One region of the Brevibacillus parabrevis genome, then DNA from elsewhere that is predicted to be linked to it. Evidence: a T-box and tRNA genes for the amino acid it is inferred to sense, from the RefSeq annotation. Region 1 holds a T-box; the other holds one or more tRNA genes.
What was found. The T-box of region 1 lies ahead of ileS (isoleucine--tRNA ligase). A T-box ahead of a tRNA ligase gene usually reads a tRNA of that ligase, here a tRNA-Ile.
Positions count from the first base shown of each region.

Region 1 (3,417 bases):
TGATGTTCCAGTCCACCAGCTCTTCGAGAAAATTGCCGAACCGCCCTTCGCGCAAATGGCCCGGATACCATTCGACTTTGCTGTTGTTGGCGATCAGCTGATCCTTGATCGCCGTCGTCTGGATGAACCAGCTTTCCATCGCGTAGTAGAGCAAGGGCGACTTGCAGCGCCAGCAAAACGGATAGCTGTGCTCGTACCGTTCCTTGGAGAACAACAGTCCGCGATGGGCCAAGTCTTTGACGATGTCGACGTCGCACTCCTTGACGAAGCGCCCGGCAAAATCGGTAATTTGCTCCGTGTAACGCCCAGCCAGATTGACTACGTTCACGAAGTCCAGTCCGTGCTGACGGGTCGTGCGATAGTCGTCCTCTCCGTGGGCGGGAGCCGTATGGACGATCCCCGTCCCGCTCGTATCGCTGACATACTCGGCGTCGACGATGACATGCCCTTTTTCCACGCGGACGTAGCTGTACGGCGGCTCGTATTCCGTCCCGACAAATTCCGCCCCTTTGTGCGTAGACAACACTTCATATGCATCGGTGAACACTTTGTCTGCGAGATTTTTCGCGACGACGTACACTTCGCCGTTTTGCTTCACGCGCACGTAGTCCAGCTCTTTGTTGACGGCGAGAGCCACGTTTGCCGGAAGCGTCCACGGCGTGGTCGTCCAGGCGAGAAACACTTCCTCCCCCTGCTTGCTGCGGAACTTGACCGTCGCGCTCAAGTCCTTCACATCTTCGTAGCCTTGCGCTACTTCGTGAGAGCTGAGCGTCGTCTGGCAATCCGGGCAGTACGGACTGACGCGATGCCCTTTGTACAACAGCCCCTTTTTGTGGATCGTAGCCAAAATGTGCCAGACACTTTCGATGTAGTCGTTAGTGAGCGTCACGTACGGATGATTCATATCCGTCCAGTAGCCGATTGCCTCCGTCAGCTCCCGCCATTGCTTCTCGTACTCGAACACGCTCGCCTTGCAGCGCTCCACGAACTTCGCCACACCGTAGTTCTCGATCTCATGCTTCCCCGAGATGCCCAACTGCTTTTCCACGCCAAGCTCCACTGGCAAGCCATGCGTATCCCAGCCTGCTTTGCGCACGACACGGTATCCAGACATCGTTTTGTAACGCCCGATGAAGTCTTTGATCACCCGCCCGAGCACGTGTCCGATATGCGGCTGACCATTTGCCGTCGGCGGCCCTTCGTAAAACACGTAGTTCGGTTTGCCGAGCCGATTGTCCATCGATTTTTGAAAGGTGCCATTCTCTTTCCATTGCGCCAGCACACGCAGCTCGCGTGCCCTCGCCTTTTCTTTGACGTCGACTTTTCTCATTTCACTCATCCCTCCTGCGATTGATGTCCGAAAACGCAAAAAATCCCGCCCCCGAAGGGACGAGATTTCATCTCGCGTTACCACCCTTGTTCCGAAACGATCACGAAAACGTGACGCTTCGACACCTCTGCTACGTACCATCATACGCGCCCCTTGTAACGGCGGGGTCCCGGGTCAGCTTACTTTGTTGCGCTTCAGCTTTCCTTCTCGGAGAGGATTTTCGGCTAAGTCTTGAACGTTGGCTTTCAGCACTAGGCCAACTCTCTGGGGAACAAGGGGTTTAGCGTACTCTTTCTCGTCAATGAATTTGATCAGTTCAATTCGTACCTTCTTTTTACATCAGTTTTCCAGCTTTGTCAAGAAACGAAAGCAAGCGGTCTGTTACGCCGCGACCCGCTTCAAGCTTCTGCGGCTTTCCACGCGCGACAGGAACAAGCTTAGGACAAGGACGATCGCTCCGAACAAGTACGGTGCGTTCACATGCATTCCGTACAAAGTACCCGCCACAGCCGGGCCAAAAATGTTGCCCAGACTCATGTAGGCGTTGTTCATCCCGGCGACAAAGCCTTGTTCATCCCCGGCCCGCTTGGAGATGAGCGTATTGATCGCCGGACGCATGATCGAGGTCAAGGTAAAGAACAGCACAGTCAAGACGAGCATATACCAGAAGTTCCCTGACAAAAGCATCAGCACCATCGTGACCGCCGAGCTGAAAAACGTCCAGTTGATCAGCTTCTTTTCTCCAAAACGGGAGATCAGCTTCCCGATCAGCATAGCCTGCACAATCGTTCCAGCCAACGCTCCGACCGTGATGATGATCGAGATGTCACGCGGCGTATAGCCGAACTTCGCATCTACGAAGAGCGGAAAAATTACTTCAAAGTTCGCCAGCCCGAAAGTCATCGTAAAAATCAGCACGAGCATGATGAAATACGACGACTGGAAAGACTTGCCGAGTTGCAGGAAAATATTTTCTTTCTTCTGCTCCGAACGGCGGGCTGCCAGCTGTTTGTCTTTTGGCAATGACTCAGACAAAAAGAGCACGGAGCCGATCGTCGCCACGGCCCCTACCGCCGCGGAAATGTAAAACGGCATCCGCAGCCCAAGCTCGGCGAGAAAACCGCCGATCCCCGGCCCGATCACGAATCCGAGAGACATCGCCGCGCCAAGCAGTCCCAAGCCTTTTCCGCGCTTGTCCTCGGTCGTAATATCGGCGACGTACGCGAGCATGGAAGGAATCATCGAAGCGGCGCCGATTCCCCCGATCAAACGGGAGAGGTAGAGCACCCATGTCTGTTCGGCCAGGGCAAACACCAGATTCGAAATCGTAAACAACACCAGGCCGGAGACGATCATGATTTTCCGACCGTATTTGTCCGACCACTCTCCCGCGATCGGAGAGAACAGAAACTGCGTCAAACCAAACGCTGCCACCAAGTAGCCAGCCGTCTTCCCGCCTGCTCCAAATTCTTTCAAAAACTCGGGCAAAATCGGGATAATCAAGCCGATTCCGAGCATGGCAATAAACATGTTCATCATCAAAAAGAGAATCGGTCGCCCGCTATTCTCTGCATTTTCACTTTTCATTGATCCAATCCTATCCTGTTTATTTTTTCTCTTTACGCTTTGAGCCTCGCCTTCACGCTTTCGATCACGGTGCGCCACACCGCAGGATCAGTCGTGATCGTTTCCTTGAACGTCCGATACAGCTGCTTTTGCTTCTCCTCAAAATCCGGCGCATCGGTCGCAGGCAGCGTCGCCCGCGCAGTCGTGATCATTTCCTGCACCTCTGGCGAGCGCGGCCCCCAGACACAAGCTTCGTAACCATCCTGATCGAGGAAAACGAAAATCGGGATCGCCCGCGCTGTACCGTTCGTCAAGTATTGGTCCATCAGCTCCAGATTCTCGTCGCGAATGAGGAAGCGCAGCTCGATATTGCTTTCTTCCGCGATGCGTTGAATGACCGGAACGCACAGCGCCGCATCTCCACACCAGTCGGCTGTCAGCACGATGCCTTTCCAGTTGCGCGCGGACAGCTCCTTCCAAAACGCGAGATCTTCCTCGCTGAACGTCAGCTGCTCGTAGAC
Region 1 covers NZ_CP064090.1:5,386,914-5,390,330, forward strand. Annotated here, with positions in the region: gene ileS (isoleucine--tRNA ligase) at 1-1,330, opposite strand, end outside; T-box leader at 1,383-1,641, opposite strand; gene IRJ17_RS24770 (MFS transporter) at 1,712-2,917, opposite strand; gene IRJ17_RS24775 (thioredoxin family protein) at 2,950-3,417, opposite strand, start outside.

Region 2 (3,417 bases), 2.5 Mb from region 1:
GTATTCTAATCTGTTCTGGAACGATACAGCCATCACTCCAAATAAACGGTGGAAATGTTAAATCTTTTAGCTTTGGGTGTTCTCTTTGAATATCAATTGATTTCCAAGTAGCACCAACTAAATGTCCTCTAGCAATAGCAGTCCTTTCCTTATATAGAAGTTTAAGTGAATCCTCCTCTTCAAGTTCACTTACACTTGCATTATCATATATTGTTTCGTCATCAAGAGCACAAAACTCAAATCCAGACACTTTATTTATGCGGATTTCAGGTTGAAATACGAAATCAGCTGTAGTTGGCTTAGAATGGTTATCCAATGGAGTATTGTTAACCAAAAAGATAGAAATCTTATAGCGATCAGTTGCAATTTTAAGAGTCCTTACAAAAAACTCTACACCAGTTTTTTCATTATCACACCAATAATGATTAGTAGTGATATTGAACTCTTTATGGAACCAATATGGCTTTCGAAGCCACTCAGTCCCATTAGATATGTATCTTCCCCATGTAAAACATACATTAGCCAAAGCATTTTCAGATGAAATTTCTGCGACGAATGAAATTCCCATCGATTTAGGAAGTGATTTTGGATCTAAAGATGGTGAACCAGCTATCGCAGGCTCAAAAGAATCATCATTTGAATCCTGTTCATCATCTTCCCCATCATTCATTAATTCGGCTTCAGCATCAATGTCTCTAGTTGTATTCGCACTCCTTGGCGAAAGTACGCCAACAATATATTCATTTCTAGGATCAAAGTCATTTGGTAAAGTTTCATTAGCTCCATTTCGGGGACCTAATACTTCTCTAATTAGTTCCCCTAGAATTATTGCTCTTTCCATTTGATCAACCCCTTGTCTAATTTCCTAGTACAAAGGGCTTGTATTCGAGATAAAACGACAAAAATCCTCTTCCAGTAAACAACAATTATAGAAAAGCCCAGCAAAAACTTTCACAGTTTTTAGAAAATACTCAACAAGTATTAGTATTGTTTTACCAATGAAAGTAATATTGTGTAAAAAAGTTAGTACAAATAATTAGCTTACCCCTTTCCGTTTTCTGAAAATATGATTCTATCTAAATAAAGGATAACATCACTTGATAATACCAAGAAAGCTACGCCCCAGAAAGTAGACTATTCGATCTGGAGAAGGCATACACCTTATGAAAACAAACTAGAACTTATAGATGGTGGATGCTTTTGGGGGGACGAACAGCGTAACAGAATGACATTAATGCTTGTTTATAACATGGGACTTTAACAGTTAATCCAGATACTCCTCGATGAATCCATAAACGAGTTACGCAAATTATTATCGTAACTATGTTAAGCTGGAAACATTAGTCACTATTGACCAGAATACTATTCTTGACCAATTCTTGACCACGAAAACTATTTTAGGGGGCGCTCCCGATCACCCTACTTCAAGACAAAAAGAAAAACCCTTGAATAACAAGGGTTTTATCGTTTGTTTTATGGTGATCCGGACTGGGTTCGAACCAGCGACCCCCACCCTGTCAAGATGGTGCTCTCCCAACTGAGCTACCGGATCATGGGATATGTATGTGACCTTGTGAAACGTATGTACTCACTTAATGGTGGGCCCTGTAGGACTCGAACCTACGACCAATCGGTTATGAGCCGACCGCTCTGACCAACTGAGCTAAGGGCCCCAATCGCACCGGACGTCGATCACATTTATTACTATACAGCATCCTAAATTGGATTTCAAGAGGAAATGAATAATTTCTTGTAATTTTTTTCACTCTGACCAAAAGAACTTGAAAAACCCGCTTAAAACCTACTTTATTGCGTATTCACCACCTATAAAACTCAAGCTGTCTCCCCTTTCTGCTGAAAAATAACCGATAAATTTTTCCTCGCCCTCCACTCCTCAACTTTTCCAAGTTGTTACTGACTGCCCCCCTTTTCTAAGTACACTCCTAAATCATTGCTACATCCATCAGTTTTGGGGCTTGGGGAATGAAAAGTGGGGATCGGGAGGGAGTGCCGTCGCATTGCTCTTGTTCTTGTTCTTGTTCTTGTTCTTGTTCTTGTTCTTGTTCTTGTTCTTGTTCTTGTTCTTGTTCTTGTTCTTGTTCTTGCTCTTGTCCTTGCTCTTGCTCTTGTCCTTGTTCTTGTCCTTGCTCTTGTCCTTGCTCTTGTCCTTGCTCTTGTCCTTGCTCTTGTCCTTGCTCTTGTCCTTGCTCTTGTCCTTGCTCTTTATCCCTCTTCTTCCCCTACTCCAACACTTTAACTTCCCCCTCCCCCTACTCTCACCCCCGAACCCCAAAAGCCATCCCCGCCGCTCCTCTCCCCACCCTTCCTGCCTCTCGCTCCTGCAAGCGGCAGCCCAAATGGGAACAGCACCAACGAAAAAATGGCTCTTGATTACTTTATACAATTTACTATTTTTGGATCTTCACTAGATTTTTACAACGCTCTATCTTTTTACCATCTACTACCTTTTCAAGACCGACAGGCTTTTCACAATCCCGCCAACAAAATTCCGCTTCCTTGCTCTTTCTTACCTTACCCCTGCTCTCTAATCCCTGCCCAAAACAACCACACAAAGATAGGTAGGTAACAATCCAAGCCACCTAAATCCTCTCAACCATCAAAACCGCCAACCTACGCAGCAACGCATTTACCCCGCCTGCTCGGTTCCCCCGGCCTTTTCCTCCACGCGCAGCTTGGCTTCCCCGCGCTTGAGTGCTTCGGCTTCCAAGCGGGCTTGTTCTGCTTCCTGCTCATCCCGCATGCGGTGAGCCATGCGGCTGGAGGCGTTTGCGGCCACGCTGGCTACGAGATCGTCGAGGAAGGTGTGGACGCGGCCTTCTTCCGACTTGGTGTCCAGTCTTTTGATGACGCCCACTTTATGTTTGTCCAAGTGACCAAAAGTGGTAACTGCGATGCTGCCGTATCCGAAGACGGAGCCTAGTGCCAATGTCTCGTCGCATCCGAACAGGCCTTCGTCCGTTGCGATGATCGATTGGAGCGGCTCGGACAACAGTCCTTTTTCCGCCAGCGTATCCAACTCAACGCCTACCAAAATGGCGTGCTGCATTTCCCTTTTTTCCAAGACGGCTTTTACGCTCTCGATGCACGGTTCTATGGTCAGGCCAGGGTGATAGGGGGCCTGCATGAGATAGACAATCTCAGCGATATCCTCCACCGTGACGCCACGTTCTGCCAGACGGTTGAGAGCAGCGTTTCTGACTTCGATGCTGTGTACTTGCTTCTTCATATAAGAGACAACCCCTTCCACAAATCGAGTGAAGTCGTTTCCTACCATAGTATCACATGGTGACAAAATTGCGACAATCTTTCGCCCAAATAATTGGTAATTCGCCCTCCTGCCCCGCCACAGCAAAATGCTTGAAGGGCAAACTAGCTCGCGACGATGCGCTGGGGCAC
Region 2 covers NZ_CP064090.1:2,889,199-2,892,615, reverse strand. Annotated here, with positions in the region: gene drmA (DISARM system helicase DrmA) at 1-841, opposite strand, end outside; tRNA gene IRJ17_RS13800 (tRNA-Val) at 1,477-1,552, opposite strand; tRNA gene IRJ17_RS13795 (tRNA-Ile) at 1,597-1,673, opposite strand; gene IRJ17_RS13790 (hypothetical protein) at 1,964-2,404, opposite strand; gene IRJ17_RS13785 (phosphatidylglycerophosphatase A family protein) at 2,648-3,247, opposite strand.
Region 2: it encodes a tRNA-Ile, which carries the amino acid that the T-box ahead of ileS (isoleucine--tRNA ligase) is inferred to sense. The anticodon was not compared.